Regions from separate parts of the Streptomyces sp. SAS_281 genome, predicted to be linked through region 2. Evidence: riboswitches for the same ligand, from Rfam matches in the RefSeq annotation. Region 2 holds a riboswitch; the other holds the start of a gene.

Evidence for each region. A riboswitch is a leader RNA that binds a small molecule or an ion and turns the genes downstream of it on or off. The one in region 2 is predicted to bind cyclic di-AMP.
Region 1: another riboswitch for cyclic di-AMP. It lies ahead of ACN6LM_RS27705 (transglycosylase SLT domain-containing protein); the one in region 2 lies ahead of ACN6LM_RS17365 (C40 family peptidase).

What each region holds. Positions count from the first base shown of each region.
Region 1 is NZ_JBMNDO010000090.1:17,522-23,309, reverse strand. Features, by position in the region: gene ACN6LM_RS27710 (FG-GAP repeat protein) at 1-1,120, opposite strand, end outside; gene ACN6LM_RS27705 (transglycosylase SLT domain-containing protein) at 1,339-2,205, opposite strand; cyclic di-AMP (ydaO/yuaA leader) riboswitch at 2,209-2,393, opposite strand; gene ACN6LM_RS27700 (2,3-dihydro-2,3-dihydroxybenzoate dehydrogenase) at 2,816-3,673, shown strand; gene ACN6LM_RS27695 ((2,3-dihydroxybenzoyl)adenylate synthase) at 3,720-5,378, shown strand; gene ACN6LM_RS27690 (isochorismatase family protein) at 5,412-5,788, shown strand, end outside.
Region 2 is NZ_JBMNDO010000040.1:4,599-10,386, reverse strand. Features, by position in the region: gene bioB (biotin synthase BioB) at 1-361, opposite strand, end outside; gene ACN6LM_RS17385 (8-amino-7-oxononanoate synthase) at 504-1,646, shown strand; gene ACN6LM_RS17380 (DUF397 domain-containing protein) at 1,660-1,857, opposite strand; gene ACN6LM_RS17375 (helix-turn-helix domain-containing protein) at 1,883-2,743, opposite strand; gene ACN6LM_RS17370 (ATP-binding protein) at 2,949-3,380, shown strand; gene ACN6LM_RS17365 (C40 family peptidase) at 3,391-3,864, opposite strand; cyclic di-AMP (ydaO/yuaA leader) riboswitch at 3,868-4,032, opposite strand; gene ACN6LM_RS17360 (hypothetical protein) at 4,370-4,678, opposite strand; gene ACN6LM_RS17355 (ATP-dependent Clp protease proteolytic subunit) at 4,686-5,318, opposite strand; gene ACN6LM_RS17350 (hypothetical protein) at 5,521-5,788, opposite strand, start outside.

The DNA.
Region 1 (5,788 bases), on a different contig from region 2:
CGTCGCCGTCGGTGTCGCCCACGGACAGGCCGGTGCCCCAGCCGTCGCCCTGCTCGGAGACGCCGGGGACGCCCAGGGAGTCCTGGGACCACCAGAGGGGCTCGGTGCCGGGGCCGGAGGCACCGACGACCGGGCCGTCACCGGCACTGCCGTAGTAGACGCCGACCACGCCGTCCTCCGGCGCGTCGCCGCTGGTGCCGTCGGAGCGGTACGGGTCACCCGTGACCAGGTCGTCGTAGCCGTCGCTGTTGATGTCCCCGGTGGCGACGGCGGGGCCGCCGCGCAGGGAGCGCTCGAAGCGGAGCCCCTGCACCTGGCCGGAGAAGTAGGCGGACCAGCCCTGCCCGCGGGCGGCGCCCGCGCTCGTCCCGGAGACGACGAGGTCGTCGAGGCCGTTGCCGTCGTAGTCACCCGTGGTCAGCGACTTCGGGGCGATCTCGTGTCCGGGTTCGGCGGGGATCACGTCCTCGCGCTGGGCGGGGGCCAGGGGCGCGGCGCCCGTCTTCAGCAGGGCCGGTTCGTAGCGGAAGAGCATGAGGTCGTACCGGTCGGTCACGGCCAGTTCGTCGCCAGGCGTGTCGGGGCTGAAGTGGGCCGCCGCGAGCGCGCTGCCGAATCGCGCCGACGCGCGGGGCTCGGCGGCCTGGAGCCAGTCGCTGTCGGCCCCGGTGAGCCCTTGCGGCGACCCCCACAGCACGACGGCGCCACCCGCGTCCCCCACGGGCTCGATGTCCTCCCCCGGTACGCCGACGATCGCGTCGTCGTAGCCGTCGCCGTTCAGGTCGCCCGTGGCCAGGGACGCTCCGAAGGAGTCACCGGCCTCGGCGGCGCCGCGCACCCCGGGGGTGTTCTGGCTGAAGACGGCGGACGGACTGGTGCCCAGGCCGTGCGCGGAGCCGTACTGCACGGTCGTGAACCCGGCACCCGGCTTGGCGTCGATGCTCCCGCCGGGCGCGCCGGTGAGCACGTCCTCGTGGCCGTCGCCGTTGAAGTCGCTGTGGCGGTCGTTCGCGTGCGTGGCGCCGGAGGTGCCGGCCCAGGCGGTGGGCGCGGCGAGGGCCGCACCCGTCAGCAGGAGCATCGAGGCCGCGAGGACGGCGGCCGAACGGTACGTACGCACGGATGGCTCCTTGGATCAAGGATGGCCGGGCGAGTCCGGGGGGTGCCGGGAAGAGCCCGCTGTCTTCCCGGGCGCCCTGTTCGACACCTCTTGCGCCACAAGGGTTGTACGGCTTTTCCGCGACAGGGCGGTACGGCGCGCGAAAGGGGTGGAAAGGAGCGTTTCCGCTTCTTTCCACCCCTGCTCACGCCCTGCCCCGAGCACGGGGCCGGTGTGGATCAGTACGCGCCGAAGACGTTGTCCATCGAGCCGTACGTGGCGGCGGCGTAGTTGCACGCGGCCGTGATGTTGGCGACCGGGTCGTAGATGTCCATCGACGTCCCGGGCACGTGGTAGGCGTCGAAGGTGGGCTGGATCACCTGGAGCAGGCCCTTGGAGGGCGTGCCGTTGACGGCGTTGATGTCCCAGTTGTTGATCGCCATCGGGTTGCCCGAGGACTCGCGCATGATGTTGCGGTAGATGCCGTCGTAGCTGCCGGGAATGCCCTGCTCGGCCATGATGGCGAGGGATTCCTTGATCCAGCCGTCGAGGTCGTCGGTGTACGCGACGGCCGCCTGGGTCTCGGCGGGCTTCTCGGCCGCGACCGGGACGACGGTGCGCTCGGAGCGGTCCGCGCGGTCGGCACTCTCGGCCCGGGGGGCGGTGTCGCCGTTCTTCTCGGCGGTCTCCGCCTTGAATTCGCTCTTCTCCGCAGCCTTCGGGGCGACGGCCGCGGACGTGGCACCGATGGTGAGCTTCAGGCCCGGGTGAATGAGGTCGGGGTTGCTGCCGACAGCACCGCGGTTGTCCTTGTACAGCCGCTCCCAGCCGCCGCTGAGGGAATGCCCCTGGGCGATCTTGTAAAGCGAATCGCCGGACACCACGGAATAGGTGGTGGACGCGGCCTTGCGCACGGCAATTTCCTTGCCGGCGACGGAAGTCGGGGCCGCGGCCTTTTCGGCGACGACGGTCTTGGCGGGGGCGGCGGAGGCCGATCCGGCCGCGATCAGGGGGAGCGCGAGAACGGCTCCGCCCGCGCTGACGGCGATGAAACCGCGGGTCAGGGACGCGGACTTGGCACGACGGTGCTTACCCGTGAAGGGCATGGCGTATTTCCTCTCCGTCGCCTGCGAGGTGAGCTGTCGGGTTCGGACTGGAGATGTCCGGTCGCGCATGGCGACTTCACCCCTAGCCGCTCCGGATTCCGGACCGGCGGCAAACCTGGGTCCCCCGCTCCTGCCGTACGTGAGTGGTCGGGTTCCCGGACGGCGGCAGGATTCGGCGTTCCATCCGGATTGATGACGGGACCGTAAGCGAGAAACGACGGCCGGAACAAGCCCGGAATTGCTGATCACAATTGTTTTGCAAGATCAATCAAAGGAAATGCTCATGATCGCCCGCGCCGGGGGAAGTCAAATTTCTTGGCACGACTGGGAACCGGGAGATCGGATCCTGCGTCAGAAACGGCCGACGTGACGCTGCCCACTGGACGCACAATGTGCATGTTCGTCCGTTTTGACTGCATTTGACAGCATCAAAACCGCCCCGATCGCCCTCAATTGACCTTTTGCCTATATCAGCACAAAAGGTGCATCGCACTCCGCACTGGCGGCCCAGTCGCCGGTTCCGGCCCCCTCGCTCGCATGATCGCCCTATGGTTAGCCTTACCTAAGTGTTGACGTTCCCCGTTCGCCGTCACAGGGAGATCCCAGGACCATGGCGCCGCATTCCGCCTCTTCTTCCCGCCGTCCCCTCGCCGCCCCCGCCGCCCCTGCCGCCCCCGCCGAACGGGAACTCACCGGCCGGCTGGCCCTCGTGACGGGAGCCGGACGCGGCATCGGCGAGGCGGTCGTGCGGGCCCTCGTCGCGCGCGGCTGCCGGGTCCTGGCGACCGACGCGGCCCCGGCGGGGGTCGACGCCCTCGCCCGGGAGCACGACGGGGACGTCGTCGCCCGGGCGCTGGACGTCACGGACGCGGCGGCCGTCGAGGCCCTGGTCGCCGAGGTCGAGGACTCGCTCGGCACCCTCGACATCACGGTCAACGTCGCCGGGATACTGCGCTGTTCACCGGTCACCGAGCTGACCGACGAGGACTGGCGGGCGACGTTCGCCGTCAACACCGACGGGGTGTTCCACGTCTCGCGGTCCGTCGGGCGCCGGATGGCGGACCGGGGCGCGGGCAGCATCGTCACCGTCGCGTCCAACGCCGCCGGCATCCCCCGTACGACCATGGCGGCGTACGCCGCGTCGAAGGCGGCGGCCGTCATGTTCACCAAGTGCCTCGGTCTGGAGCTGGCCCCCCGGGGCGTCCGCTGCAACACCGTCTCGCCCGGCTCCACGCTCACCGACATGCAGCGCGGGATGTGGCCCGCCGGTGAGGCCCACGACGAGGGGCCGGCCGCGCAGCGCGTCATAGCCGGCGACCTGGCGAGCTACCGCACGGGCATCCCGCTCGGCCGGATCGCCGAACCCGCCGACGTCGCCGAGGCGGTCGCCTTCCTCGTGTCCGACCGGGCCCGCCACATCACCCTGCACGACCTGTACGTCGACGGCGGCGCCACCCTGCGCGCCTGACCCGACCGCCCGGCACCCCGCAAACGCCCCCAGGAGTCCTGGAACGATGACCGCCTCACCGTACGAAGACGCCCCGACCTGGCCCGCCGAGTTCGCCGCCCGTTACCGCGCGGCCGGGCACTGGCGCGGCGAGACCTTCACGAGCATGCTGCGCGAACGGGCCGAGGCCCACGGCGACCGCGTCGCGCTGATCGACCCCGCACCCGAGCGCCGCGCGTGGACGTACCGGGAGCTGGACGAGCGCGCGGCCCGGCTGGCGGCAGGCTTCCGGGCGCGCGGGATAGCCAGGGGCGACCGGGTCGTCGTCCAGCTGCCCAACATCGCGGAGTTCGCCGTCGTCGTCTTCGCCCTCTTCCGCATCGGCGCGCTCCCCGTGTACGCGCTGCCCGCCCACCGCGAGACGGAGATCGGCTACTTCTGCTCCTTCGCCGAGGCCGTCGCCTACGTCATCCCGGACGGGCACGCCGGCTACGACCACCGCGCGCTGGCCACCGCCGTACGGGAGCAGGTGCCCACCCTGAAGCACGTGTTCGTCGTCGGCGACCCGGGCGAGCACACCGCCCTGTCCGACGTGCCGTGCGACGCGGCCGGGGAGCCGGAGGACGGGCCCGAGCCGCACGACCTGGCCTTCCTCCAGCTGTCCGGCGGCACCACGGGCGTGCCCAAGCTCATCCCCCGTACGCACGACGACTACATCTACTCGCTGCGCGGCTCCAACGAGATCTGCGGCGTCGACGCGGACACCCGCTTCCTGGTGGTCCTGCCCGCCGCGCACAACTTCCCGATGAGCTCGCCCGGCTGGCTCGGCACGCTGTACGCGGGCGGCACCGTCGTCCTCTGCCCGCGCCCCGATCCGGCCACGGCGTTCCCGGTCATCGAACGGGAGCGCGTCACCATGACGGGCATGGTCCCGCCGCTCGCCCTGGTGTGGACGGACGCGGCCGCTTCGGCGGAGCAGGACCTGTCGAGCCTGGAGCTGATCCTCGTCGGCGGCGCCAAGTACAGCGAGACGGCGGCCCGGCGCCTCGAACCGGCGCTCGGCTGCCGGCTCATGCAGGTCTTCGGGATGGCCGAGGGGCTCGTCAACTACACCCGGCTGGACGACGACTACGAGACGATCGTCGGTACCCAGGGCCGGCCGATCTCCGAGGACGACGAGATCCGGATCGTGGACGACGCCGGACAGGAGGTCCCCGACGGCCGGTTCGGGCATCTGCTGACGCGGGGTCCGTACACGATCCGGGGCTACTGGCGCGCCCCCGAACACAACAGGTCCGCGTTCACCGAGGACGGGTTCTACCGCACGGGCGACATCGTGCGCCGCACCCCGAGCGGCCATCTGGTCGTGGAAGGGCGGGCGAAGGACCAGATCAACCGGGGCGGCGAGAAGATCGCGCCCGAGGAGGTCGAGAACATCATCCTCGCCCACCCGTCGGTGCACGACGTGTCGGTGGTCGGTGTCGCCGACCCGTATCTCGGTGAACGCACCCTGGCGTACGTCATTCTGCGCGAGGGCGCCGAACCGCCCGGGGCGCTCGCCGTGAAGCGGCATGTGCGCGCCCACGGCATCGCCGCGTACAAGGTGCCCGACCTCGTCGAATTCGTGGACGTCTTCCCGCAGACGGGCATCGGCAAGATCAGCAAGAAGGGCCTGCGGACCGATGCGGCCCCCGCCTCCGCGTCAACTCCCCCCGCACAGAACTGAGACCGCTCCGCGCGGCACCGAAAGGCTGCTCCCATGGCACTTCCCGCCATCGCCCCCTATCCCCTTCCCGTCGCCGACGAGCTCCCGGCGAACCGGGTCGGCTGGACCGTCGACCCGGAGCGCGCCGTGCTGCTCGTCCACGACCTCCAGAACCACTTCCTGCGTGCGTACCGCCCGGGCGAGGAGCCGCTGACCGGCATGCTCGCGAACACCGCCCGTGTGATGGAGACCGCCCGCCGCGCCGGAATCCCGGTGGTGCACTCGGCGCAGCGCGGCGGCCAGAGCGCCGAGGAGCGCGGTCTCCAGCTGGACTTCTGGGGCCCGGGGATGGCGGACGACCCGGAGGCGCTGGCCGCACCGGCCGAGGTGGCGCCCGCGCCGGGCGACACGGTGCTCACCAAGTGGAAGTA
Region 2 (5,788 bases):
CCCGGTCCGTCGGGCCCCGGCCGCTGGCCACCAGGCAGACGCGCTTGGCGCCGCCGGCCACCCCGGCCGCCGCCGCCTTCGACGCCTCCTCCGGCTTCAGCCAGGTGTACTTGAGGATCTCGGCCTTGGAGCCGAGCCGCTGCGAACAGTACGAGCAGTCCTCGGGGCAGAGCCCGGACTTCAGGTTGACCAGATAGTTCAGTTTCACCCGCCGCCCGAACCACTGACGGCGCACCTTGCCGGCCGCCGCCACCACGTCGAGCAGTTCGTCGTCCGGGGTCGCCAGTACGGCGAGCGCTTCTTCACGGGTCGGCAGCTCGCGCCGCAGCCCCTTGTCCACCAGCGTGTTCAGGAGGTCCATGGCGATGATCCTGACGCACCGCACCGCCCGGAGCCAAGGAGGAACCGGACAACAGAGCTGACACGGGGTGTGTGCCTTGCCACACCGTGTCTTGGCGTGGGCCCGGTTAGGGTCTGTGAGCTGCCTACAAAAGGGACCGCTCATGCCCGCCACCCCGTTCGACTGGATCGAAGACGAGGCGCGCCGGCGCGCGGAGGCGGGGCTCGTCCGCCGGCTGCGGCCCCGCGCGGCCGAAGCGGAGCTGCTGGACCTCGCGAGCAACGACTATCTCGGCCTCACCCGGCACCCGGAGGTGACCTCCGCCGCGGCGGACGCGGCGCGCCGCTGGGGCGGTGGGGCGACCGGCTCCCGCCTGGTCACCGGATCGACCGCGCTGCACGCCGGGCTCGAACGCGAACTCGCCGCGTTCTGCGGCTTCGAGGCCGCGCTCGTCCTCTCCTCCGGTTACGCCGCCAACCTCGCGGCCCTCACCGCGCTCACCGGGCGCGGCGCCCTGATCGCGTCGGACGCGGGCAACCACGCCTCCATCGTGGACGGCTGCCGGCTCTCCCGGGCCGAGACCGCCGTCGTTCCGCACGCCGACCCGGAGGCCGTCCGCAAGACGCTGCGCGGTCACGGGGGCCGGAAGCTGGCCGTCACCGACTCGGTGTTCTCCGTGGACGGCGACGCGGCGCCGCTGGCCGCGCTGGCCGTCGTCTGCCGGGCGGAGGGCGCCGCGCTCCTGGTGGACGACGCGCACGGACTCGGGGTGCTCGGTGAGGGCGGGCGAGGCGCGCTCGACGCGGCGGGGCTCGCGGGCGACGGGGACGTGGTCGCCACGCTCACCCTGTCCAAGTCCCTGGGCAGCCAGGGCGGAGCGGTCCTCGGACCGGCCCGGGTCATCGACCATCTGGTCAACACGGCCCGGACGTTCATCTTCGACACCGGACTCGCCCCCGCCGCCGCCGGCGCCGCCCTGGGCGGACTGCGGCTGCTGCGCCGCGAACCGGAGCGCGCACTCAGGGCGCGTACGGTCGCCACCGCGCTGTACGAGGGGCTGACGGAGGCCGGTCTGACCGCGGTGCGGCCCGACGCGGCGGTCGTCTCGGTCCGGGCGCCCTCGGCCGACGCCGCCGTGCGCTGGGCCGCCGACTGCCGGACGGCCGGGATGGCGGTGGGCTGTTTCCGGCCGCCGTCCGTCCCCGACGGTGTCTCGCGGCTCCGGCTGACCGCCCGCGCGGACCTGACGGACGAGCAGATCGCGCGGGCGGTGGAGACGGTGCGGCGGACCGCACCGCAGGGCTGAGGCGAGGGCCGCCTCAGCGTTTCAGACCGGAGACGAAGGACGCCCAGGCCGTGGCGGAGAACTCCAGGGGCGTCCCGGCCACATCCTTCGAGTCGCGCACGGCCAGCAGCCGTCCGCTCCCGTACGGCGCGGTCTCCACGCAGTTGTTCATCCCGGTGCTGTAGCTGCTGCGCCGCCAACGTAACGCGTGCCGGGTGAGGTGATCGGACATGACGCTTCCTCCGGGCGGTGGGGGGTCACCGGTCGCCGCGGTCGATCGCGGCGATCAGGTCCAGCGTGTGCTCCGGCGACAGCGCGTGCGTCTGAAGGGTTTCGAAGGCCGAGCTGTACGCCGCAAGGTCTTCTTTCCGTTCCAGATAGAGGCTACTCGTCAAGTGGTCAAGAACGACCACGTCAAGGTCGGAAGCGGTCGGAAAGGAGAAGATGACGAAAGGGCTGGTGAGGCTCACATAGCCGCCCACCGAGAACGGAAGTAACTGGAGTCGCACATGGGGAAGTTGTGCCACCCGGGCGAGATGGCGCAGCTGCTCCCGCATCACTCTTCGGCCACCGACCTCCCGGCGCAGCACCGCCTCGTCCAGGACCGCGCTCAGCCGCAGCGGCGGATCGCTCCGCAGCACCCCCTGCCGGGTCAGCCGCACCTCCACCAGCGAGTCCAGCTGACCGGACGGCAGCCCGTCCAGGGAGGCCCGGGTCACGGCGCGGGCGTAGTCGGCCGTCTGCAGCAGCCCCGGAACCACCGAGGTCTCCAGCGTGCGGGCGGTGCGCGCCTGCGATTCCAGGCTGATGAAGTCGCGGTACTGCGGCGGGATGAGCCCCCGGTACGCATGCCACCAGCCGGCGCCGCCACCGCCCGCCGAACCGGCGAGCGCGCCCAGGACCTCGCGGAGCTTCGGGTCGTCCATCCCGTACGCGTCGAGGAGCCGGTTCACGTCATCCGGCCGCACCCCGCTGACACCTGTCTCGATCCTGCTCACCTTCGACTGGTGCCAGCCGAGCAGCGCCGCCGCCTCCCGGCTCGTGAGACCTGACGTATGGCGCAGGCTCCGCAGCTCCTCTCCCAGCTTGCGGCGCCGTACCGCAGGGCCGTGCTGCATCCGATGGCTCCCTCCCGCTGCCCGACGAGCAGACAGTGTGGCGCCGGAGCGGGCCCGCGTGGGGAGAGTTCACCGGTTTGAGCGACAGATATATGCATATCTTGGTGGATCGCCGCCACGGAGGGCAGCATCGGTGGCAATCTGGCGCGAAGCACAACCGGACCGCTCGCCGGGCCGGTGACGGGTGGGAAAGGGACGGCTCGCCATGGCAGACCATCAGGAAGCACGTGTCACCCTGCCGAGCGAGCCGGTCTCGGTCTCCACGGCCCGGAGGTTCGTCGCCCGGGTGTTGACGGAATGGGGCCTGCCCGAGGACGCGGAGGAGGCCGACACGGTCCGCCTCATCCTCTCGGAGCTGGCCACCAACGCCGTAGTGCACACGTTCGGGCAGTCACCCACTTTCACCGTCGACCTCCGGCTGGAGCGCGACGAGGAGCTGCGCGTCGGCGTGACGGACAGCCATCCCCGCCGGCCCCAGCGGCTGCCCGCCGCCGTACAGCAGGACAACGGCCGGGGCCTGGTCATCATCCGCTCGCTGGCCAAGGAGTACGGCGGCCGGCTGACCGTCACCCCCACCCCCGACGGCGGCAAGACCGTCTGGGTGGCGCTCCCGTGGCAGGTTCCCGTCCAGCCCTGAGGCGTCCGGGTCAGCCGACCCGGCCGTAGTAGACGCTCCTGGTCCAGATCTTCTCCAGGCGGACCACGGCGCCGGTCTTCGGCGAGTGCCAGATCTTCCCGCTGCCGGCGTAGATGCCCACGTGGTAGACGCTGCGCCCGGAATGGAAGAAGACCAGGTCACCTCGTTGGCGCTTGGACGCCGAGATGTGCCTGGTCCTGTTGTACTGCTGCTGGGCGGTCCGGGGGAGCTTCCTGCCCGCCTTCTTGAACGAGTAGAGCGTCAGCCCCGAACAGTCGAAGCTGCTGGGCCCGGTGGCACCCCAGCGGTAGGGCGCCCCCTTCTTCGACGCGGCGATCTTCAGGGCCTTCATCGCGTGGCCGGCCGCCTGCGCCTCGGGCGCGGCTCCCGGCACGCACAGCGTGCCGCCGACGGCGGCGAGAGTCATGACCGAGGCCGTGGTGGCCCGGGCGAGCAGAGACGGGACATGAACCTGCGCACTCATGCGCAACCCTTCGTCAGCCGCCTGTGAAGGATGACCTGTCGGGTTCGGGCTGGCGAAGTTGCCCGGCCGCGCGCGGCGGCTTCACCCCGAGGGACAACCGGAGGTCCGGCGGTCCCGTAGTGCTCGGGTCCTCCACTCCTGCCGATCCACTCCTGTCGACCAGTCATCCGGGCGGCGGCAGGACTCGGCGTCCGCCCGGACCGCCCCGCCGCGGTGGCGGGGGCTTGTCGTCGTAGGGATCTTGACTCACCTCGTGCCGGATTTCCGAGCCGGAACAGCCATCGGTGAAGACCGTCACGGATGGCCCGTTCAGGTGGACCGGAACCCGTACGGCGGTTCCTCCGCCGCCGGCGGCCACGGCCGTACCAGCGGTGTCGCGGAGGAAACCGCCCCACGCGCATCGGGAAAAGGCAAATCGGTCCATCGCTCGTGAGAGGGAACGCCTACGCCGATCGAGCGAGGAATTCCCGCGCACCCCTCGGGCGTGTCGGTGGCGTACGGCGCCTCAGCCCGGCGGAGCCGGCGGCAGGGTGACCCGGGCCGCCCGCCGCTCGCCGTCCAGCGCCCGCAGCGCGCGGGTCAGCGTGCTGCTGTGGATACGTGTCTCGCCGCGCCGGTGCATCAGCGCGAGGGCGTCCCGCAGCTCCGCCGCGTGCGAGGCGAGCGCCTGGGCCGCGCGCAGGGCCGCGTAGGTGTCGTCGCCGTGGGCCGGATTGATCCGCCCCACCTGGTCGAGCACATCGAGATAGCGGTCGACGAACGCGGACTCGGCCCTGGTGAGGGCGGGCAGCGCAGAGAACTCCGGTGGCTGCATCGCCGGTTCACCACCCGGAGCGCGGCGGCGCCGGGACCCGGTTGCGCACGATGTGGTCGACCAGCCCGTACGCCAGGGCGCCCTCCGCATCGAGGACGAGGTCGCGTTCGGTGTCCTCGGTGACCTGCTCGACGGAGCGCCCCGTGTGCCGGGCCAGCATGCCGGTCATCGTCCCGCGCATCCGCTCCAGCTCCCGCGCCTCGATCTCCAGGTCGGACGGCTGCCCCTGGACCGGTTCCGCCAGGGCGGGCTGGCTGACGACCACCTTGGCACCGGGGAGCATGTGCCGCCGGCCCGGGGCTCCCGCGGCGAGCAGCACGGCCGCTCCGGCCCCCGCCCGGCCCAGGCAGAACGTCTCCACCTCGCAGCTGAGGAAGTTCATCGTGTCGTACAGGGTCGTCATCGCGCCGAACGAGCCGCCCGGCGAGTTGATGTACAGCGAGACGGGCCGGTCCGGCGCGTCGTGCTCCAGATACATCAGCTGGGCCACCAGGTCGTTGGCGGCCGTCTCGTCCAGGGCCGTGCCCAGGAAGACCACGCGCTCGGCGAGCAGCTTGGAGTACGGGTCCATGGTCCGGGACCCCTGGGAGGTGTGCTCGGTGAACTCGGGCAGGACGTAACGGGCGACGGGACGGTACACGGCTGTGCCTCTCCTCCGGTCGCGCGGACGCAACGGTGCACCCGCGCACGCTTCTTTAGAAACGTACAGGATGTACAGAAGTCCCTCCCGGGGGAGATCCCGGAGAATTCGGGAAAGTGCGAGGTCAGAGGCCGTTGACTGTTCGCCGTGGGCGGATGTCACGCAACCGTCGGCCGGTCAATGGCCCGGCCGGCAGAACCAGTCACTGCCGCATCGACGTCAATTGCCGTTGCAGGGCCTCGATCCGGTTCATCATGTCCTCGGCCTCCTCGACGTCCTCGTCGTCCACCGCGCCCGTTCCCCGGTTGCACGGGAGGCCGCTCCGATGGGTCAGGTGGCGGAGGAAGTCGGCGTGGTGCTGGTGGAGGACGTCCAGCAGGGAACCGTCGTAGCGTTCGGTCTCCTCGTCGCCGCCCATGGTCCTGCGGATGCCGAAGGTGCTCGGGCGGCCGGCGCCGAGTTCGTCCAGG